One region of the Cloacibacillus evryensis DSM 19522 genome, then DNA from elsewhere that is predicted to be linked to it. Evidence: riboswitches for the same ligand, from Rfam matches in the RefSeq annotation. Region 1 holds a riboswitch; the other holds the start of a gene.
What was found. Region 1 has a riboswitch for molybdenum cofactor ahead of CLOEV_RS13130 (ABC transporter substrate-binding protein). Riboswitches for the same ligand answer to the same signal wherever they lie in the genome.
Positions count from the first base shown of each region.

Region 2: it holds a riboswitch for molybdenum cofactor, as region 1 does, so the genes downstream of both, CLOEV_RS02165 (molybdopterin-dependent aldehyde oxidoreductase) here and CLOEV_RS13130 (ABC transporter substrate-binding protein) in region 1, are expected to answer to the same signal.

Region 1 covers NZ_KK073872.1:2,924,544-2,936,077, forward strand. The annotation lists gene CLOEV_RS13105 (MotA/TolQ/ExbB proton channel family protein) at 1-52, shown strand, start outside; gene CLOEV_RS13110 (ExbD/TolR family protein) at 33-422, shown strand; gene CLOEV_RS16180 (energy transducer TonB) at 419-1,168, shown strand; gene CLOEV_RS16585 (energy-coupling factor ABC transporter ATP-binding protein) at 1,301-2,329, opposite strand; gene CLOEV_RS13125 (ABC transporter permease) at 2,379-3,074, opposite strand; gene CLOEV_RS13130 (ABC transporter substrate-binding protein) at 3,169-4,020, opposite strand; molybdenum cofactor riboswitch at 4,104-4,224, opposite strand; molybdenum cofactor riboswitch at 4,429-4,546, opposite strand; gene CLOEV_RS13135 (metallophosphoesterase) at 4,642-5,325, shown strand; gene CLOEV_RS13140 (hypothetical protein) at 5,351-6,385, shown strand; gene CLOEV_RS13145 (sodium-dependent transporter) at 6,826-8,319, shown strand; gene trkA (Trk system potassium transporter TrkA) at 8,624-9,988, shown strand; gene CLOEV_RS13155 (TrkH family potassium uptake protein) at 9,985-11,436, shown strand.
Region 2 covers NZ_KK073872.1:514,314-525,847, forward strand. The annotation lists gene CLOEV_RS02150 (class I SAM-dependent methyltransferase) at 1-566, opposite strand, end outside; gene CLOEV_RS02155 (IclR family transcriptional regulator) at 668-1,411, opposite strand; molybdenum cofactor riboswitch at 1,654-1,777, shown strand; gene CLOEV_RS02160 (response regulator transcription factor) at 1,856-2,551, shown strand; molybdenum cofactor riboswitch at 2,820-2,974, shown strand; gene CLOEV_RS02165 (molybdopterin-dependent aldehyde oxidoreductase) at 3,103-5,949, shown strand; gene CLOEV_RS02170 (cupin domain-containing protein) at 6,067-6,501, shown strand; gene CLOEV_RS02175 (sensor domain-containing diguanylate cyclase) at 6,572-8,206, opposite strand; gene gpt (xanthine phosphoribosyltransferase) at 8,669-9,175, opposite strand; gene CLOEV_RS02185 (hypothetical protein) at 9,255-9,479, opposite strand; gene CLOEV_RS02190 (ComEC/Rec2 family competence protein) at 9,476-10,336, opposite strand; gene CLOEV_RS02195 (AEC family transporter) at 10,421-11,362, shown strand.

The DNA.
Region 1 (11,534 bases):
GCGCGAACATATAGCCGCCGGCGGCGATAAAAATGTCGGGACGCAGAAATAGACGCCACGCGGAGATAGACATCACTCCGCTCATCGACGTCCTCTTCATGCTGATAATATTCTTCGTCCTCACGGCCTCCTTCGTGCAGGGCAAACTTGACGTTCAGCTCCCCTCAGGCGAGGGAAGCTCCGCCGACACACAGGGGGCGGTGATCGTCACCGTCGCCGCCGACAGAAAAATATTCTGGGACGGGCGCGAGGTGACGCGGGTAGAGCTTAAAAAACTTGCCGCCGAATCGAAAGGCCGTGAAATGCTGGTCGCGGGAGACGAAAAGGTCCCCTACGGCGACATCGCGGGGCTGCTCTCGCTGCTGCGTAAAGAGGGAGTCACCTCCGCCGGCCTCATGCTTTCGGGAGAGGGAGCGCGATGACCCTTCTCTCCGGCGAACGGGGTCGATGGACGGCGGCGCTGCTCATCTCGCTGCTCATACATTGTGCTCTGTTCTTCGTCTTTGGCGGCGCAAAGACAGAAAAAGAGCCGGAACCGATAATGAACGTGAAACTCGTATTCGCCCCCGCCTCCCACGGAAACAGCGGCGGTGGCGACGGCGGGAACCAGGGAAAGGAAAAGGTCAGGCCGCAGCCTCAAAAAGAAAAGCCGGCGGCACCCGTATCACAAAAAGTCCCGGTGAAAAAAAAGAAAGAGACACCGATAAAAGAGATCTCCGCGACCCCGGCAAAGAACAAAGAGATCGCCGCACCGGCGGAGTCTCTTACAGGCGTCCCGGATGAAACGGCGGCGGAGGCAGGCGGCGGAAGCGGAGGAGGGAGTGGCGCCGGAACGGGAACTGGCTCAGGCAGCGGAACCGGTTCTGGCTCAGGCTCAGGTCCGGGCATGGGCCCCGGCAGCGGCGGCGGGATCGCCGACGTCAACACGCTCGAAGTGACGCACAAGGTACTGCCCGACTACCCCGCCTTCTCGCGCAAGCGCAGAGAAGAGGGGACCTCCGTGATCGTCGCCGCGGTGGAAAATGGCCGCGTGCAGAGCGCCGAAATAGAAAAGAGCAGCGGCTACGACCGCCTCGACAACGCCGCGCTGCGCGCGGTGAAGGAGTGGCGTTTCCGCCACGACGGATATATTCGAGTAAGGGTTCCTTTTATCTTCAAAATAAGGTAAATCGGCGTTTATAAGCGCGATTTGCGTCATAACTTAGGGCTCTGGCGTCCTCGCCGTATTAATATACGGCTCCGGTTCCAGAGCCCAAAGTTATTTAGCAACTCGCACTTCTAAACGCCGATTTACGCCGATTTACAAGATCCAGCGTACAGCGGAATAAGGAAACGTCAGATAGACCTCCTGCGAGGGGAATAGCCCCAGGCGGTCCAGCTCCGCCGCTTCCACGCGCGTTTTTATCACGTTCCCGCCGACCTCCGTCGAAACCAGCACCGAGCCTGTGGCGCGCTCCAGCGTCATCTGCACGATACGGCCGCCGATGACGTTCACTTCATGCGCTGTCCGCGGCCTGCCGGCGGCGATGCGCACGTCGGCTGGGTTGATCATCGCCGCGTTCGCTCTTACCGTCTGCGGCGGATAGGCAAACACCGCCTGCCCGTCGGTAAATTCCCGCACCATGCAGCCTCCTGAATTGTTCCACTTGCCCTGCAGGAGGTTTTCCGCGCCGCTGCCTACGACTTGGCCGCGATAGAGGCTCACGATGTCGGTGGACATCTCGTAGAGCCACGCGAGGTCATGTGTCGCCACGATAACGGCGGCGCCGTATTCTTTCGCCGCGCTGACGGCCGCCTCCATCACCAGCTGGGCGCTCGCCTCGTCGACATTGGCGGTCGGCTCGTCGAGCAGCAGGACGCGCGGGCGGAGGGCCAGCCGGGCGGCGAGGGCCACGCGCTGCGCCTCTCCGCCGGAGAGCTGATACCAGGCCCGCTTGGCGAATTTTTCCGGATCGAGCCCCACCTGTATCAGGCTTTCGTTTACCCGGACCTTTATATCGGGAATATTCCCGCGCAGTTTCAGCCCATAGGCGATGTTTTCATAGACGGAACGGTTCAGCAGATAGGAATCCTGGAGCATATATGTCACTTCGCGGCGGATCGCCTCTTCACGCCCCTCCGCCGGACGGCCGTCAAATATGATGCGGCCGCTTTTGTATGGGATAAGGAAAGAGAGCACTTTGAGCAGCGTTGATTTGCCGCTGCCGTTGGGGCCGACGAGGCCGGTTATGCCCGAGCTCCTTATTGAAAGTTCCGCGATGTCGAGGGCCGGCTGCCCCTTCCCATAGCTTTGTTTCAGATCATGTATTTCGTAAAGCGGCGAGCTCATCCCGGACGCTCCTCCTTCGCACCGTCTATCTCCGGTATTTTTGTCTGTTTCAGTTTTGCGTCCTGCGGCGCAGGAAAGTCAGCGAAATGTTGAGAATGAGCGATATCAGTATGAGGATCACGCCGAGGGCGATGCCGAGGGCAAAGTCTCCCTTGCCGGTCTCAAGCGTGATCGCCGTGGTTATCGTTCGCGTATGCCATTTGATGTTGCCCCCGAGCATCATCGCGGAGCCGACCTCGCCGACGATGCGGCCAAAGGCCGTCAGCGCGGCGACAAGGACAAGAAAGCGCGCCTCCCACAGGCTCGTCATCGCGAGCCTGGTCCCCGAGGCCCCGAGCGTCATCAGCGTCTGGCGAAGCCGGTCGTCAAGCCCCTCGATCGCCGTCGCCGTGTAGGCCGCCACTATCGGCGTCCCCAGGATGATCTGTCCGATCGCCATGCCTTTGACCGTAAAGAGCAGATCCCAGCCGCCGAAGGGGCCCCGCCGCGATATGAAGGCGTAAACGAGCAGGCCGATGACCACCGTCGGCAGGGCGAGCAGGGTGTCGACTGCAGTGCGGACGCAGCGCTTGCCCGGAAAATCGAAGTACCCGAGAATGAAACCCAGCGGCAGCCCCATGAGCAGTATTCCGCCCATCGAGAGCGCCGTCAGCCGCAGCGTGGTGAAAAGGATGTTCATAGTCTCCTCGTCCATTGAAAAGAGGAGCCTGAAAGCCTGTATAAATCCTTCAACTATGAAATCCATCAGATCAGTCCTTATCTCGTGTTTTACATAATTCGGGCGGACGCTTCAACGTTTTCGTCCGGCGTCCGCCCGTTATGCCGATTATATCGATTTATTAATGTCCGGAACGGATCTCGGCCTCGGGGAAGAAGAGCTGCTTGCCCTCGACCTTGAAGTTCGCGATATCTTTCTGCACCTTTGAGGAGGTGATCCAGTCGATGTACTTGAGCGCGAGATCGTACTTGGCGTTCGGATGCTTCAGGGGGCTGACCGCCATGACGCTGTACTTATTGAGCAGCTCGGGGTCGCCCTCGCAGACTATCACGAGTCCCGGCTTGCCTTTGAGTCCGGCCTCGTATTTAATGAAGGTTCCGCGGTCCGTAAGCGCGTAGCCGTTCTGCTCGTCGGCGATGTTGATCGTCTTCAGCATTCCCTGGCCGGTCTGAACATACCATTTCGCCTTGTCGAAATCCTTCACTCCCGCCGCCTTGAGGAGGCTCAGCTCCGCCGTGTGCGTGCCTGATTTGTCGGCGCGGCTGACAAGCGGCTGTCCCTTCTTCGCGATCGTGGCCAGAGCTTCCGTGACGGGCTTGCCCTTTACGCCCGCGGGATCATTCGCGGGGCCGATGAGGACGAAGTCGTTGAACATGACCTTGCGGCGGTTGGCTCCGGCGCCTTCGGCCATGAACTTGTCCTCCTGGGACGGCGCGTGGGTCAGCACGACGTCGACGTCGCCGTTGCGGCCATACTCAAGAGCTTTGCCGGTTCCGACCGAGACCCACTGGATCTCGATGCCGGTATCCTTAAGAAGAATGGGAGCGAGATAATCAAGCAATCCGGTGTTGTCCGTGCTGGTGGTGGTCGCCATCCTAAGCACGGGGGCCTTTGCCGTCGCGAGCGAGCCGAAGGCAAGCAGGCAGACGACGAGAAGCAGCGCGATAATGGAGCCTTTCCTGTTGATACGCATGGGTAAAAACCCTCCTCGTGAGATTTGTGTTGCATTACAACCTATGCTCAAAACCCGCGGGACGGAGAATAAAAGACGAAAGCGGCAAACTTCCGCGATCCCCTTTCCGCAACGGGAGACGGCCCCGTTTCCAGGACCGCCCTAACGACCGCCCTCCATAGCCGCCAGGCCGCAGGAGAGGCAGTTTCAGGGACGTATGCAGGCAACATACGCAGAACATTCGCGCGATAAAATCCGCGCCGCGGTTATTGTACACTATTTCATGCGTTTATTTCAACAAATAAAAACAAGGGAAGACAAGGGGCGTTGGGGTCGCCCCTTGCTTAAGTGGAGATTTTGTGTGTCTTTAAGCCTCTTTACGATAAAAATAAAAGGGCCGTCCCCTTTGTATAGAGTACGGCCCATAACAGATTCATCAGCCGTTCTCCTTTCCAAAGGGAGGCTGCCTCGTTTCCCAGGCAACCCTGTCGGCCTGAAAGCCATAGATCTTTTCCGTAGGCGTACAGGCTCGGAGAACCATAATTTATTTTATCATCGGGCTTATGGTACAATAAAGGAGATAAAAAGGCAAGGTCTTCCGTTCGGAATTACTAAAAATTCTTTTGAAACAAAAAAGAGGCGATGAAGATGGCGACACTGCGCATACCACCGAATATCCCCAAGCCGACGCTCCAGGAGATGCGGGAGTGCCCGATCATCAAGCAGTTTGACGACCTCGGCATCTGGTTCGGCATCAATCCGCCCTGTATCGACGCCAAGGAGATGGTGCTGCATCTATCCGACACCCCCTACACCATATATCCTTACCTGCGGCGGGCGCTGCACCGGCTGAGGCCGGCCTGGATCGTCCACACGGGTGATTTTGTGGACAACGTAAAGCTCGAGCAGCGTCCCGGGATGCTCGACCTGTATCAGAAAAGGGTGAAGGATTTTCTCTCCATCTTTGAAGAGGAGGATTACGGGGCGATCCTCGTCACAGGCAACCATGACCACGTCCCTACCCTGCTCGAGGAGCCGCACAGCGCCTCGGTTCAGGTCTGGACCGGCCCGGGACGCTTCTCGCTCGGACAGTTCAGCTTCAGCGCGGGGCACACCTACGAGGATGTGAGCGGCGAACCGGCACAGTACAATTTATACGGGCATAATCTCGAACATACCTCCGGCTGTACCGGGGAGGGGCGGATGTATCTCAACGGCCTGCAGTCGATGTACCTGATCCACATACACACCGGAGAGGTGACCTCCATCCCCTATCCGCCGGGAACGGACAGCGCGCGGCTCCAGCGCAAGCGCGTCTCATTATAAATTCATTACGGAGGAGGCAGTATAAATGATATCGCTGGCAAGGACAGGACCCGAAAGTATCGCGATGAAACTTTCCTCGGAGGTCTCCGAGATACGCCACAAGCTCGGAGCGTGGGGAACGCCGATCTCGCTCGACGCCGAAGGCGCGCTTCGGAGATACGGGCCGACGCGGAGGCTCGTGTTTCTCACCGCCCCCGCCGAAGACGGCGGGGAACTCCGCGAGACCTATGTCTCCGAAAATCCGCTGGAGCTGTTCCTCGCGACGCTGATAAACAGCCGGATGACCGGCGGCGTGGAAAGCGTTACGATGATGCCGGGCTATATCATGACGCGTCTGATGGGAGACATCGAGCGCGGCATCCGCGCGATACAGCGTGACATCGGCGGCGAGATAATAGACCGCGACCCCATATTCCGCCCGGATATACCGGGAACCTCCTCTATCATATACTTTACGCCGAGGTCGCTTGCGAAGACCATACCCATCGACGACATCTACGAAAAGGCGCTGGTAATCAATACGCGTTCAAAGGGGGCGATCGTTCAGTTCCTTTCCGTACACGGCATAGAATATCTGGGAGACGCGCTCGGCACCCCCGACTGGAACGACGTTGAAATAAAGATATGCGACTCCGACGGCCTGTTCGATCTTCATCGCCAGAGGCTCCTCACCGTGACCCAGGGGATGCAGATAGGGATCGTGCTCGAGGAGAAGTGGGAGCGCGAACAGGCTCTGACGCGGCGGACTATCCCCGTCTACATGATGAAGCTCTATACGCCGCTGGAGATCCAGGCGATCAAAAAGCTCGCGATGGGGCTGGAATATAACGACAGGGGCCAGCGCTTCGTAGACTTTGACGTCTATCACGGCGACCGTAAGATCTCGGCCTTCACGGAGCTCGAAAAAAATCCCGGCAAGACACGCAACGATATAGGCGTCATGAACCGTAATGAGATACTGAAAAGCATCGACATCGATTCGATAAACGAATTGATACGGCTGGAGGCCGAGATCGACAGACAACGCAAGCGCCCTGTGGGAGCGACAGCGGACGCGTAATTATCGATAAATTAGATATTTAATAGCTATATTTTAATGATTTCCGCCATGTATTGAAAAAACTCCGCTGGCGGAATTTTTTGTTCTCTATATCTTTATTAAAATCTTTAAATTATTTGCTACCAAAAGACAAAAATACGAATTTTTATTGAAAATTCAAGATAATAACAGCCCTTAATTTCATTTATGCTCCATTATTATCAATAATAATTCTAATTTGATTAAAAATTTGACGGCTGATATTTTAATTTTTTTATTATTGTAATGTATTTTAAAGTATGGTAAACTAAAACAGCATTATAAATGCAGCTTCTAATTATTCAATATTTAATTATAAAAAGAAAGGAGAGGGCGTCTTCATATCAAGACCATCGTAGGTATGGGCGCGGAGGGAAATATCATAATTTTTATTATCACATTATAGAAAGCGAGGTATATGTATGGCTGAAATCAAAAAAGGCGGAGAGCAATTCTCAAGCCGCTGGGGACTTTTGTGTACTATACTCGGTATGGCGGTGGGCACCGGAAATATCTGGCGATTCCCGCGCGAAGTTGCCTCCAACAACGGCGGAGCTTTTATCCTTATCTGCTTCCTGGCACTCTTTATCTGGGCCGTCCCGCTCATCTGCGCCGAGTCCGTCTTCGGAAAGAAGACCCGCATGGCGAACGCCGGGGCTTTTAAAGCGCTTTTGGGAGAGAAATATGCCTGGGTCGGCGCGTTTTGCGCGATGGTATGCATCATGCTCGGATGCTACTACGTCGTCGTCCTCGGCTGGGTATCAAAGTATTTGGTCCTGATTTTCACGGGATTTCTTGACGCGGTACGGGCGGGCGGAACAGATTTCGCCACGGAGTTCTTCAAGGGCTTCGCGACGACGGCTCCCGCCTATGAGGCCTGGGCCTGGTTCGCCTTCGCCATCGCGCTTTCCGCGGTAATCATCTTCCGCGGCATTCAGGGCGGTATCGAGACGGCGAACAAGATCATGATCCCCGCCGTATTCATCCTTCTCGCCGCGCTCCTCGTACGCGTCGTGATGCTCCCCGGAGCCTGGAAGGGCTTCGAGTATATGTTCCATGTGGACCCCAAGGACTTCCTCAATCCAAGGATCTGGCTGGCGGCCTTTACCCAGGCGGCCTGGTCGTCCGGCGCGGGCTGGGGCATGTTCCACGTCTACTACGTCTATGCCGCGAAGGATGAGGACATCGAGCTCAACTCCTTCACGGTGACATTCGGAGACATGGTCGCGGCCATGCTCGCCGGTATGGTCGTCCTGCCCGCCGTCTTCGCCCTCTCGCCTGACCCTCAGGCGGTCATGAAGGCCGGAGCGAACGGGCTTACCTTCGTCCACCTGACGAACCTTTTCGCCCACACTTCGGGCGGATTCATCATGGCGGTGCTCTTCTTCCTCGCCCTCTTCTCGGCGGCCCTCTCGTCGGTCATCGCGATGCTTGAGACCGGCACGCGCAACCTCATCGACATGGGCTTCTCCCGCGTCAAAGCGACGATGTGCGTCGCGATCTTCTTCCTGTTTGTCGGCTCCTTCTCGGCGCTCGACAACAGGGTATTTGAAAATCAGGACATGGTCTGGGGCGTAGGACTGCTCGTCGTCGGGCTCATTTACTCGCTGGCTTCGCTCAAGTACGGCGTGGACAAGCTCTGGGAAGAGGACATCAAACCCTGCTCGGATATCAACGTCAAGTGGATGTGGAGCTGCATCAAGTTCTTCCCGTTTGAATTCGCCTTCGTCTGGGGATGGTGGATGTGGGACGCCGCGTCGTGGTATCCGGGAGAGTGGTTCAAGTTTTGGCCGATCACGAAGTATCAGTACACCCCCGGCTCGATGGTCGTCGAATGGGGCATCATCGCGCTGATCTGCCTGATGCTGAACGGTTTCATCTCCAAACGTCTCGTCCATTCCAATAAGATCGATTAACGGCACCGCGGCAAAGGAGGATTTTTAAATGTGGCAGGCTAATATGATTCTTTGTATCGCCATCGGTTTTGGCTGTTTCATCTGGGCCATAAAAAAGACAATGAGCGCTGAGAGCAAGAAAAAATAGGTAAAAGGCATCCCACTCAAGGGAGGGCGGAGGAGCTGCATCTCCGCCCTCCCTGTTTCAGCGCCCTCAAACGGCGAAAATTGCCGGCAAAGACTTGTAAAATCTCCAAACTATCGTAATATACTTATCAGTTTTAAGAATCAGCTCCTGAAAGGACGGAGATCCATTTTGCGCATCGTGCTTGTCGGGGCGGGCGAGGTCGGATACAGCGTAGCGAAAAACCTTTCGTCCGACGGACATAACATAATCATCATCGAGGACAGCGAAGAGAGGGCCGATAGAGCCGAAAGCTCGCTTGACGTAATGGTGATTCGGGGAAACGGCGCCCGCCCGAGCGTACTCGCAAAGGCGGGGATAAAAGAGGGAAACTCCGACGTCTCTATGCTCATTGCCTGTACAAATAAAGATGAAGTGAATCTCATGGCCTGCTGGATCGCGAAAAGGATGGGCGTGCCGCATGTCATCGCGCGCGCCGTCGGCCTGGAATTCACCGACAACGAGGGCTGGGCGAAAGACCTCGGCATCGATATGCTGATCTCCCCCGAGCGATCCGTCGCGAAGGAGATAGAGGAGCTGCTGGAGGTACGCGCCGCCATACACGCGAATGAGATCGCCGGCGGGCGCGCGGGCATATATGTCTTCCGTATCGCGCAGGATTCCCCCATCAAGGGGCTCCCTCTTTATGATATACGCAAAAACAATCCCAAAATGATCATGCTCGTCGTCTGTATCAGGCGGGGAGAGCATTCGTTCGTCCCCAAAGCCTCGGATGAGCTTCAGGCGGGAGACCTTTGCTACACCATGTGTTACCGTTCGATGGTCTTCGATATCGAAGGGCTTTTTCAGCCTTCCAAGTCAAAGAAACTCAAGCGCGTCTTCATCGTCGGAGCCGGCAAGGTCGGTTATCAGACCGCGGCCAGGCTCATTTCACATATCCGCGGCATAGACGTGCGCCTTGTCGACGAGGACCGCGCCAAATGCGAAAAGCTGGCCCGCGAGCTGCCGGGGGCGATGGTGCTGTGCGCAAACGGCTCGGACACGGAGTTCCTGCTCTCCGAGGGCATCGCCGAGGCCGACGGATATGTCGCGGCGACCGAACACGACGAGACGAACCTCATGCTCTCGGTGCTCGCGAAGACTCTCGGCGTCTCCAAGAGCATCGCGGTCGTACGCCGGCCAAACTATCTCGGCATGACAAATCATATACCGGTCGACGCCATCGTCAACCGCAACCAGACGCTCGCGGACGTCATTACGCGCAGCGTCCGCTATCCGGGCTCGTCAAGGGTGCTGACGGTGCTTGAGGAGATCAGCGCGGAGGCTGTCGAGATAATGATCTCTCCCGACTCCCCCGCCGCCGGCAAAAGCCTCATCGATCTCAAGATGCCGCCGGGCTCCCTGATCGGGCTGCTTGAGCGTGGAAACGAGATGCTGATACCCACCGGCGGCACGATACTCAAAGCCGGCGACAAGGTCGTCCTGTTCGGAACGGCGGCCGTCATGGATACGGCGATGCTCCCGTTCGGAGAGGATAAATCTTGAATTACAGGATCGTAGCGCGTTTTCTCTCGATACTTGTATTGACGATAACCGCCTCGATGGCCTTTCCGCTCGCCTGGGCGCTGAAGGACGGCACGGACGACGTCCGGGCCTTTCTGCTCTCGGCGCTGACCGGGCTGGCAATGGCGGCGGCGCTGCACGTCGTGGGACGCAGCGCCTCAAAAGACGAACTGGGGACGCGTGAGGCGATCGCGGGCGTCGCTTTCGCCTGGGTGGCGGCCTCATTGCAGGGGTGTATGCCCTATATGCTGGGCGGCTATATCCCCGCCTTCACCGACGCCTACTTTGAGGCGATGTCCGGTTTTACGACCACCGGGGCCACGATCCTGCGGGACGTCGAGGCGGTCCCGCGCGGCATACTTATGTGGCGCGCGCAGACGCAGTGGCTTGGCGGCATGGGTATCGTCGTCCTCGTCATCGCGATGCTGCCGCTCTTCGGAGTCAACATGACGCAGCTCTTCAAGGCGGAGAGCCCCGGCCCCAACCTTGAAAAAACAAGCCCGAGGATCACCGACATGGCGATGATGCTCTGGAAGGTCTACATGGGGCTGACCGTTATCGGCATCGTCCTGCTCTCCCTGGGAGGGATGTCGGTCTATAACGCCATCGCCCATATTTTCGCCGCCGTATCGACGGGGGGGTTTTCCACCCATAACGCCAGCGTGGCCTTTTATGATTCCGCGTATATAGATTACGTGCTCACATTTATAATGTTTTTTTCAGGCGCAAATTTCAACCTCCACCTCGCCGCCATCCGCGGAAGGACGCTTCGGCCCTACCGTGACGCCGAGTTCGGCTTCTACGCCGTGATCGTGGTCTCTTCCGTCCTGATGATCTGCGCCGTCCTGATCTGGCACGGGGCATACGACGACTTTATCGCGGCGCTGCGTTACGCCTCTTTTCAGGTCGTCAGCATAATAACCACGACCGGCTTCGTCACCGCGAATTACGCGCTGTGGCCGATGTTCACCCAGCTCCTTCTGCTTGCCCTCATGCTTGTCGGCGGCTGCGCGGGTTCTACCGCGGGAGCGATCAAGTGCGTGCGTTTCCAGGTCGTCATCAAGGAATCGATCGCGGAGCTGAAAAGAATGATCCATCCGAACGCCGTCGTCGCGATATTCCAGGGCAGGAATACGGCAAGCCCCTCAATGGTGACTTCAGCGGCCAGTTTCATCGCCATATACTTCATAATATGGGGAGCCTCGGCGCTCGCCGTGAGCCTGAGCGGACACGACATCGTTACGTCCATCAGCGCGGTGGCGGCCACGCTGAGCAACGTCGGCCCCGGACTGGCGGACGTCGGCCCCGTCAGCAACTTCGCAGATCAGAGCACGTTCGCGAAATGGGTATACACCTTCGACATGCTCTGCGGACGCCTTGAGCTTTACACGGTACTGGTCCTCTTCACCAGAGACCTCTGGAAGAAATAGGACAAGGCGCCGCTTCTCATAAGCGGCAAGCCGTGCCTGAATTGGGTAAAAATTTATCCACAAAGTTAATCACACTATCGCTAGTGTTTTGTGGATAA
Region 2 (11,534 bases), 2.4 Mb from region 1:
AGCGGCGTCGGGCGGTCGATGCGGGCGATGAACTTTACCTGGAAGCCCTGATTTTCAAGGATTTTTGAGAAAGCGCCGAGCTCGGGATATTTCCACGGATTGCGCGCCTTGTAATCTATGCCGCGTTTGATGAGGGCGATCTTCATCCCTTCGCGGATGATGCGCACGCAGCCCTCGCCGCCGCATTCGGCGGCGAAGCGCCCGCCTGGCTTCAGCAGGTTCCAGACGCGGCGCACGACGGCGTACTGGTCGGGCATCCAGTGGATGGCGGCGTTGCTCATGACGGCGTCAAATTTTTCATCCATCTTCAGCGTCTGCGCATCGGCGAGCAGAACGTCAAGGCCAAGCTCCTTCGCGGCGGAGACCATCTCCGGGCTCGCGTCGGTGCCGACGACGGAACAGCCCATGTCCGCCAGCCTCTTTGCCAGAATGCCCGTTCCGCAGCCGAGGTCCAAAATCCTCTCTCCCGCCTTTGGCTCAAGGAGCTCTATTACCGGTTCTCCGAGTTTGGAGACGAAGTCCGCGCTCTTCCTGTACTCTTGCGGGTTCCAGATTTGATTTGTCATAAATGACGGCACCTCTTTCTTAGAGCGCCGCCGGACGCCGCGCGCCGTTGCGCGCGTGCTGAGCGGCGGAAGCTGAGTTGTGTTTTGCTGTACCGCCTCTATTATATCTGAGTTGCGACCTCTCTGCACATCTTTTGTATCTTGGGAACGAGATTTAACGCCTGCTCTTCGGTAAACCGCTGGATCGGTCCCGCGACGGAAAAGGAGAAGGCGAGTTCGCCGCGGCGGTTGAAGATGGGCACGGCGACCGAGAGGATGCCCTCTTCACGATCTCCGTAACTCAGCGAGTAGCCGAGGGTGCGGACGTTGGAAAGCTCTATCCGCAGCTTGTCCGGTTCAAAGAGGGTCGTCGGTGTTATCTTGTGGGCTTTTTTGATCTCGCGCTCGATGATCTCTTCGCCGAGGAAGGCGAGCAGCGCCCTTCCGCCCGCTCCGGCCCAGAGGGGGAGACGGTCTCCCACGCGCATTACGCACTGCATCGAGAGCAGGCTCTCGACGTGCTCGAAACAGGCGCGGTCTTCGCCGATGACGCCGTAGAGTGAAACGGCCTCCTTCGTCTCGTCGCGTATCTGCTTCATATAAGGGTAGATGATCTGCTGCGGGCGGAAATTGGCCTTCGCCACGCTCCCGAGCAGGTAAAGCTGATTGCCGAGCGAATAGCAGCGGTCGCTGTGGCGGTGGAGCATGTTGAGGTTCTCCAGCGTATTCGCCAGGCGCAGCGTGGTCGTCACGGGCAGCTGTATCCTCTCCGCGAGCTCGCTGAGCGTGAGCTTGTAATCATCTCTTGTAAACGCCTTCAGTATGGAAAAGGCGCGTTCGACCGAACGTACTGAATCTTCCTTCATGGCAGCCTCCAAAATATATCAAATTTCCAATACATGGAATAAAATTGCATAGTGCGATATAATGATAGTGGAAATGGGGCAACTTTGCAACCGGAGCCTTAACTTTTTTCGTATTTTTACCGCCCTGCACAAAGCTTGCGGCGGCGCTCCAATATGTCTGGGCAGACCTGACGGCGTTATCTTTCAGAAAGATGTCTCTCCTTGACGAAAACAGCCTCTTTGTTATAATCTTAAATGAATAAAACTGAATAATACCCCGAGTCAAAGCTCCTACAGAGAAAAATAATTCTCAATGGAGCACGACCATTGGGTGTCTTTGGAAACGAAGGTGCCTCCCGTCTGGAAAGGGGAAAGGAGATCGCGGGCGCAGCCTGTGTAATGGCCTTTTCCTCCCCCTCAGCGGAACACCAAATCTTACAGATAAGAGAGGAGGAAGTGGTTGAAATGCGCAGTTTGAAAGTCTTGATCGCGGAGTCAGATCCGCTTCTTCAAAAACTTTATTCCGATATCATCATCAATGACAGCGCCTTTACGCTGCTGAAATGCGTATCGACGGGGCCCCAGATGTTCGAGGCGATGCGCTGCGTCGATGTCGATCTCGTGCTGCTTGACCTGTTTCTGAAGGATTTCAGCGCGATAGAGGGCCTTGACGACCTTCGCAAGTCCTTTTCACGCACCGACTATATCGTCGTATCCTCGGGGGAAAACCCGGAGCTTGTCCGCAAGGCGCTCTGCGCGGGAGTTTTTGAATTTCTCGTCAAACCATTTTCCTTCGACCGTCTGCGCGCCACGCTGAAAAATTACCAGATATACCATCATTCCTTGACCGGCAGAACGCGCCCCTGGCAGCAGGAGGATCTTGACGCCCTCGTCTCGATGAAGAGCCACGACCCTTCATGGGCCAACAACCGTTCGATACCAAAGGGGCTCCAGCTTAAGTGTCTCAACGACATTGAATCCTTTCTGAAAGCGAATGAAGACACCTTCTCGGCGCAGGAGGTCGGCGAGCACCTGGGCATTTCCAGGTCGACCGCGCGCCGTTACCTTGAATTTCTCACGATGAGCGAGCGCGTCGTCGTCGAATATGCCTACCGCCGCGTAGGCCGCCCGGAAAAACGTTACCGTATGGCGCTGCTTTAGGGCTGGATCCGCCCGGCGCACGTATAGCAAAGATAATGGGGGAGAGGCGGCTCTCTTTCATTATCTTTTTTTTGAACGGCGGAAGATGCCTCCCTGTACTTTTGTGAGGCAAAAGTTTATTTTGAACTTTATGCAACTGACCTTCGTAAAAAATTTACTAAACATAAACTAATCAAAATAGCGCATAACATCTCATATCCTACCTAAATATTGCTCATTATTCTGTACTTTTGTATAATTTGAATAGAAAGTTTAGACAATTGTTGCAACTTAGTTGCAACCCCGAGTTTCATCTCCTAACGCGTGATGCCATGGAGGTGGGACCAGTGAGCCGAAGGGCTCCAAGGGTTTTTGCGGAAAACCGCGAAGCCTCCCGGGATGCGCAAAGTGTCCGAATTGGAAAGGGGTAAGTCTCGATCGTTTCGTCGGCAGGCGGGCATATCATACTCTCTTTCTTTCCAATGAAAACGCAGTCAAGGTTTTTTAATTTATTTCCGAAGTTCCCGATGCGTGGGATATGGAAAAATTTATTTCGAGAGAGGAGATTTTCAATGGCAAAGGAAATGACAGAGGCACAACTCGCGGCGAGCTATGTCATCAAGAAACTCACTATCAACGGAGTTCCGCGCCGTGTGATGGGCAAGCCGGACGTAACGCTGCTTACAGTCCTCCGCGAACAGCTCAAGATGACGGGGACGAAGCGCGGCTGCGACTGCGGCCAGTGCGGCGTCTGCAACGTCATACTCAACGGCAAGGTGGTCCGCGCCTGTATCACGCGCTGGAAGAACGTCCCCGAGTTTTCGGAGATCACGACGATCGAAGGGATAGGCACCCCCGACAATCTTCACGCCCTGCAGTGGGCGATGATAGTCTGCGGCGCGATCCAGTGCGGTTTCTGCACACCGGGCTTCATTACCTGCGGAAAGGCGCTCCTTGACCAGAACCCGAACCCGACGCGCGAAGAGGTACGCGACTGGTTCGGCAAGAACTGGATGGCCTGCCGCTGCACCGGCTACAAGCAGATAGTCGACGCGGTGATGAAGGCCGCCGCGATCCTGCGCGGTGAAGAGAAGATCGAGGATCTCGCGAAGATGTACAAGCCGGGCGACAAGGTCTGGAATTCGAGCTATCCGCGTCCGAACGCGGTGTTCAAGGCGACAGGTCTTTGGGATTTCGGCGACGACGACCGCCTGAAGCTGCCGGAGGAGTTCCTCTTCGCTTATCCCTACGCCCTTGAGGGCGTGCGCCACGCGAAGGTCAACAAGATCGACGTGAGCGAAGCCGAGAAGTGCGAAGGCGTCGTGAAGGTCTGCACCTATAAGGACGTCAAGGGCACGAACCGCCTGCGCGGCCAGATCGGCTGTGACTCCGCCGTTGTCGACGGCTGGGAGCGCCGCATCATGGTCGAGGAGGGGGACAAGATCCGCCAGTGGGGCGATATTGTCGCCGTCGTAGTCGCCGACAACGAAAAGCACGCGCGCGCGGCTGCGCAGAAGATCAAGGTCGACTATGAGCAGCTTCCCGAACTCGTCGACGTCCGCGAGGCGATCAAGGCCGACGCGGTCAGCGTCTTTGACGACTGCCCCGGCATCGACGGTATGCCGAACGCGTGGAACAAGCGCTGCTTCGCAAAGGGCGATGATCCGAGCGATATTATCGCGAACGCGCCGCATAAAGTTGACGATGAATTCTACAGCTCGCGCCAGCCCCACATGGTTCTCGAGGCCGACTGCGGATATGCGTATTACGACGACGAAGGGCGCGTGACGATCCATTCCAAATCCTGCGCCATCTACTTCGCGATAGTCAAGCTTGCCAGAGGTATCGGCCTGCCGCCGTCGAAGATCCGCATTATTGAGAACAATATGGGAGCCTCTTTCGGCTACAAGACTACGGTCACCAATGAGCAGTATCTTGCCCTCGCCCTGATGGCGACGGGGCGTCCCGTATATATGCGCGTCAATATGAAAGAGCACAACCAGCGCACACCGAAGCGCTCGCCCTCCTTTATGCATATCAGAGCCGCGGCGGACGAAAAAGGCAAACTCATCGGCGTCGATGGGACGTGCTGGATCGACCACGGCCCGTGCAGCGAGTCCGCGAACGACCTTACAAACAAGAGCGGGCAGTTCTTCTTCTCACCCTATGCGTACGACAATATGCGCGTGACGGCATATACGATCTGGACCAACCATCGCTGGAGCTCGGCCTTCCGCGCCTACGGTTCGCCGCAGATATATTGGGGCGCCGAGACCGCGATGGATATGCTCGCATACGAATGCGGCATGGACCCGTTCGATTTCCGCGAGCAGAACCTTCTCGAGTGGGAGCCGTTCACGGAGAACCCCCGCGGCCATTTCCCCTCCGGACACGCGCCGGAAGTCTTCCCGCTGCCGGAAATGATGAAGAAGGCGCGTCCCGTCTATGAAGAGATGAAGAAAAAGGCCAAAGAGCTTTCAACGCCTGAAAAGAAATACGGCGTCGGCATTTCGGTCAGCATCTACAACGCGAACGACGACGGAGCGGACGAATCCGCCAGCAACATCGAGCTGCTCAAAGACGGAAGCGTCATGATCTATAACACGTGGGAGGACCACGGACAGGGCGCGGATATCGGCACCGTGGGCACTGCGCATGAGGCGCTGAAGCCTCTCGGCATCGCCCCCGAGCAGATAAGGCTCTTTATGAACGACACCGCGCGCTGCCCGAACAGCGGCGCCGCCGCGGCGAGCCGTTCGCAGACGATGACCGGCAACGCGATCGTCGACAGCTGCAAAAAACTCCTTGACGCGATGCGCAAGCCGGACGGCACGTACCGCACGTACGACGAAATGGTCGCGGAGAATATCCCGACCTTCTACGAAGGCAAATCGCAGGCCCAGGTCCTTCACAAGGACGGCTCCGTCGAGAGCTGCGGCGGCAACGACAAGGATACCGGCATAGGCAAGCCCTTCGCCTTCCATATGTTCGCGGTCAACCTCGCGATGGTCTCCGTCGATATGAATACCTTCAAAGCGCATTGCGAGAAGTTTGTCCTCTGCGGCGACGTCGGCGTCATCAACAACTATCTTGTTGTCGACGGCCAGCAGTACGGCGGCATCGCGCAGGGCATCGGGCTCGCGCTTACGGAAGATTTCCTTGACGAGTCGAAGTATAACAACTTTGTGACGATGGGCTTCCCGTACATCAAGGACATCACTGACGATCTCACTCTGATACAGTCGGAAGTGCCGCGGCCGCTCGGGCCGTTCGGAGCTTCCGGAACGGGCGAAATGCCGCTTTCCGGCCCGCACGCCGCCGTAGGCAACGCGATCTATGCGGCCTGCGGAGCGCGCGTAAAGACGATCCCGGCGATCCCGGCGAGAATCAAGGCGGCCCTCGAGGAGACAAAGAAGTAACAGGCGCGCAGGCGCGATAAAATCTAAAGGGCCGGCATGGGATTTTTTCATGCCGGCCCTTGCCGGTTTATGATAGACTGTCACATAGAAGCAACCTATGATTTGGGGGGATACGTAATGAGCGAAGAGAAAAACTATGGTTCGATATACGACCTGCCGCTGCAGAACGCCTCCGCGCTCGCACCGGAGATAGAGAAGAGGACGATATACGGCCCGGAGAACTGTTGGGGCGATTACGTCATGCGCCATTTCATCCTGCCGGCGCATAAAGGCATCCCCGCGCACGAGCATGAGTGGGATCACCTGATGTTTACGCTCTCCGGCGACGGCGTCGTCGAGGTCGAGGAGGAACCGGGCAAAAGGGTCCCTTACCTCATGAAGACGGGCTATTGGACGCGCGTTCCCGGCGGCCTCGTCCATGAATATAAAAACGACGCAGACGTGCCGCTTGAGTTTTTCTGCATCGTGCCGACCCGCGGCGACCCGCACGCGAAGAAGTTCTCGATGCGCGAGGAGCGGGCCCAGCGCAAGGCCTGCGAAGGCAAAGCCTAAATATTTAGAGAGCTAAGGAAATTTGTATGATGAGCGGAGCGCGCCGAGTGAGAGATTCCGGCGCTCCCCGCTATTGACGGCGTCCGCCGTAGAGGAAATTGCGAACGATGAACGAGGCGATGACCTGCCCCGTGATCTCGATGACGGTTTTCTCTTCTTTGCTGAATACCCGCGACGGATCGCAGCAGTCGAAGCCGAGAAAACCGATAAAATCCCCGTTATCCATTACCGCCGTCTGGACCAGCGTGTGTATATTCTGGTTGTCGAATGTTTCAAACAGCTCCGCGTCGACGCTCTCTATCTCCATCCAAAAGATGCCGTCGTCGTTGAAGTGTTTCCGGTAATCGGGGCGCTCGTCTTCGTAGCTTCTGTTCTGAAACATCTCCTTCGTCGCCGCCACACCGTCGTTGCAGAATTCATATATTTCGGAAAAATGCCTGCCGTCGTCGGAATTTCTGAAAATGTAGCCGCGGGAAAAATTGAAGCGGCGCACTATCAGCTCAATAATGCCGCACACAGCCAATTCCGTGTCTTTCGCGTTATAGAGGATGCGGAGAATGTGACGCGCCGGGTCCTTCGCGAAGAGGTCGGTCGTGTCGCTTCCGTCCTGAGCCTCTGTCCCCATCTGCGCAAAAGAGAGTCCCATCGATTCCTTATAAAGCTGACAGCGCGCCTTGCCGCTGTTTTTGGAATGATAAAGCGCGATATCGGCTTTATTGTAAAGATCCAGGAAATTTTTACCCTGCTGCGGGAAGAGGGCGACCCCTATGCTTGCGGAAAACTGCAGCATGCCGAAGTAATTTCTGTGCAGGGAGCTTAACGCCAGGCAGGCCTCCTCCGCCATCCTTTGCGCCGCGTTTGCGTCCGCGCCCGGCAGGAAGACGACGAATTCGTCGCCGCCGGCCCGCCCTAAAAGAGAATCCCCCGTGAATATCCCGCGCAGCGTCTGCGCCACCGAGACGAGCACGGCGTCGCCGAAGAGGTGTCCCATGAGATCGTTCACATTTTTAAAGTTGTCGAGATCCACCATGATCATGGCAGCCGGCGAGTCTGTTTTGCCCAGCGATTCTATCTCCTTTTCCACCATCTCCCGGATGCGCGTTTTATTGTAGAGTCCCGTGAGAGAGTCCCTTTCCGCCATCATCGACAGACGCTCGTTTTTTTCGCGTTCGTCAGTGATGTCGCTTATGAACCACAGGGAGCGCAGCGAAAGGTCGTCCGGGTCCGTAAAGACGTTATTGACGGCCGATTTCCAGCGATAAGAGGCGCCGTCCGGCGTCAGCGTCCTGTATTCGATGTTCGCCCCGGTGACGCCGTGCTCAAAATCGTCTCTGTTGTTCTCCGGCAGCGCGAACCGCAGATAGAGCTCCCTGTCGTCGGGGTGGACGTGGTTTTGACAAAAGTCCAGGATAGTCTGACGCTGGTCGTTCGCGGCAAAGCCGTATCCCTGAAAATGCTCGCCTCCGGCGATGATCCTGTTGTGCGTAAGGTCAAATTCATAACAACGGTCATAAAGGCTGGAGAGCGCCTCTTTGTACTTGTCCGCCCGAAACGCGTCCCGCCGCCCGGCGTGCGGCTTTTCGCCATATTTATCGCCGCGGCGCGGCTCCGCGCCGGACGCCATTTTCTCCATGGCGGCGACGTACAGGAGCATCAGCGCCACAGTTGCCGTCATACAGACCAATGCGTAAGATCTGTAACACAAAAGCCGATCCTTCCATAATAGAAGGTTTCCGTCAGAATCCGTCAGACATAGAAACTCCAGCGCGGCGACGCCCGCGGCAAATAAAATGAAAAAAACGAGGGCGATGACGAGCAGACGGCCGCGCCGGACATAAATTTTTAGGAACAGGTCCTCTCGCAGGTGGCGGCAACTCATAGCAATGGCTGATCCGACTCCTTTCGTCATAATGGCGGCTTTGAAATGACTTTTATGCTTGTAAAAAAGGCTTTATGTAAATGTTGCTAAATCTGGTTTCAAGATTATATCACCTTAAATGTTGAACGGATATTTTCGCTGCCATAATCTATCAAAATGTCAAAGGCGGCGTCTGAAAGAAAACAGCGCCCGGCCTGCGGCACATGGCGGACGCTGATTGGATCTTAATGCCGCCGCCCTTTGATCTCTGCGAAAGCGGCGGTCTGTTTTTGTCGGGGGATCGTTTCGTTACTTTTCCAGATTCATATCCGCTATCGGGGGAATGAAGGCCGTCGTCGGCGCGGTGTCCCAAGGGAAGAGCACCCATGTGTCCTGGCTGACCTCCGTGACGAAGGTGTCGACCAGGGGGCGTCCCTCCGGTTTCGCGTAAACGGTGGCGAAGTGCGCGGGGCCGAACATGCCGCGGACGATCCTCGCCGTCTTGCCGGTGTCCACAAGGTCGTCGATTATCAGCCATTTCTCGTCGACTCCCACGAGATCCGGGCGTTTCAGTATATCGGCGGCTGTCTGGTCGCGCATCGTGTAGCTCGAGATGCAGACGGTGTCTACGAGGCGGATGTTCAGCTCTCTCGCGATGATCGCAGCCGGCACCAGCCCGCCGCGCGCCACCGTTATCAGACGGCTCCAGTCGCTGCGGATGTCGAGCAGCTTCCAGGCCAGGGCGCGGCAGTCTCTCTGCACCTGTTCCCATGATACGGGATAATTCTTATGATATCTCGAGGCGGTTTCAGCCATTTATATTCCCCTTTTCGTGATAGTTCGGATAAAAGCCTTTTTTATTGTACTAACAGAGCCCGCGCTTGTCTATTATCCATCAGGGATCGTCCCCGAGCTCTCCGAGCAGGGAATCGATCTCCGCGCGGTCCCCCGAGTCACACAATAATTTCGCGGAGATCTCGACGCGGCGGCCCTCGCGCGCTCCCGCCGGCAGCAGCGACGCGGGAAATTCAACGGCGCCGCCCTTCTCTGGCAGCAACCGCGCGGTGTTGCCTTCTATCGCGTCGATGAAGAAGATGCCATTTTTTGTCCCATCTCTCATTTGACCGCCCTCTTTCTCTCAAACGTGATGCTTTTGCCGTCTGTGCGCAGCTTGACGGCGCCGTCAGCGGTGTCGAAGCGGCGCACGCCGGCCTCCCTTATCGCGCGGACCACCTCTTTGTGCGGGTGTCCGTAGCTGTTGCCCTTCGCGTAACTGAGGACTATTATTTCAGGCGAGACCTCGCGGAGCGTCCTCTTGTCCGTCCCGTTGCGGCTGCCGTGATGTGCCGCCTTGAGGACGACCGCCCGCGGAAGCGGCGCTATCGTCGCGCGCTCTTCCCGTTCCATGTCGCCTGTCATGAGAAAAGAGATGTCCCCGTATGTGACGAGGAGGACCAGACCGTTGTTGTTGGCGTCGCTGTTTGTGTTTTTCAGCTGTTTCACTGGGGCCAGCACCTTCACCTCGACATCGCCGAACTTATCCGAAAATCCGCGTTTGGGGCGTCCGAAGGCGATCTTCCCCTCCTTTATGGCCCGGTAGAAGTCACGCTGTATGCGCGATCCGTGGTTGTACCCCGAATCCCATATCTTTTCTACCGGAAATGCGGAAAGCAGCTCCCTCATGCCGCCGATGTGATCCTCGTGCGGGTGCGTAGCGACCAGCAGGTCCACCTTTTTTACGCCGCAGGATTTGAGATAGCGCACGGTCTTCTTCGCGTTTTTCTCCGGCCCGGCGTCTATCACTATGGTCTGTCCGTTCGGCAGTATAAAGAGCGAACAATCCCCCTGCCCGACGTCGACGGCGTAATAGCGCAGCGGCGGCGCCGCGCCGGCCGCGGGAACGACGGAGAACAGCGCGTATGCCAGCAGGAGCATCGTAAGCAATACTTGCGGGAGGATTTTTGTTTTGTTTTTCAATTTTGTGCCGCCTTTCGAGTTACGTCAAAATAAAACGATATGGTCTATAATAATTGCTTAGTTGAGACTGAAAGGGAGAGCCGAATGTTCGGATTTTTTCTTGTACTGCCCCTCGTCATTATAATTATAACCGGAAATCAGCTGCGTGCCCGCGGTTTTTATTCCGCAAACGACATCTCCGCCCTGATGAAGACCCTGTACTGGGTCATATTGCCCCCCCTGCTCTTTCGGACCACCTATATAGCCGGCACGGAGGTTTTGAGGCAGCCCAATCTTCTTATCGCGAGCACCCTCTGTTACATTATCACGATAATCGCCGCCTACGCGGGCTCTCGCGCCTTTGCCCACAAGGGGGACGTCAGACGCACGGCTGTCTCCGTTTTTTCCTCGTTCCGCAGCAACAACATATATCTCGGTTTTCCCGTCATCCAGCTGGCCATGGGGGAGGCTGGGCTTCACGAGGCCTCCATATATGTGGCCGTGACGACAGTCTCATTCCAGCTTCTCTCCATCGCCGCGGGAGAGGCTGTGCTCTACGGCCGTCCGAGCGCACGCGGCATTCTGGACATGCTCAGGAAACTTGTCCTGAACCCGCTGATAATCTCCTGCGTCCTCGGCGTTATCGCCGCGGCCTCCGGCTTCCCGATCCATTTCGTCTTCGACGAAGCGATGAAGCTGATGAGCGGCGCGGCGACGGCGGTGGCGCTGCTGGCTCTTGGCGGTTCTCTCGACCTCTCGCGCATGGGCAAAATCGTAAAGATACTCAGCCGTACTTGGTTTGACACTCTGATCAAGCTGGCGGTGAATCCGGCTATAATGTATGCGGTGCTGCTGCTTTTCCCTATACCCAAGGACCTTTTTAACGTTACGGTAATGCTCAGCGCGATGCCGAACGCCGTGAACTGCTTCATCCTGGCGCGCGGCATGGGGATGGACAGCGAGTACGCCGCCGACCTGGTCGCCGCGACTACGCTGCTCGGGATCATCTCGATACCGGCCTGGGCATACATCCTTGGTATGGTGTAGTAAACCTATAGTTTCTAATAAGTTTAGACGAGATATCGGTAATATGCCGGGGCGGCGCAAAATTGCCGAAAAACTCTCCCTGATAAAATTAGCATATTGAACTTTTTGGTGGTTTGGGTTTATAATATAGAGACAAAAAATTATTTATCCATCCTAAAAATTTTTAATATGA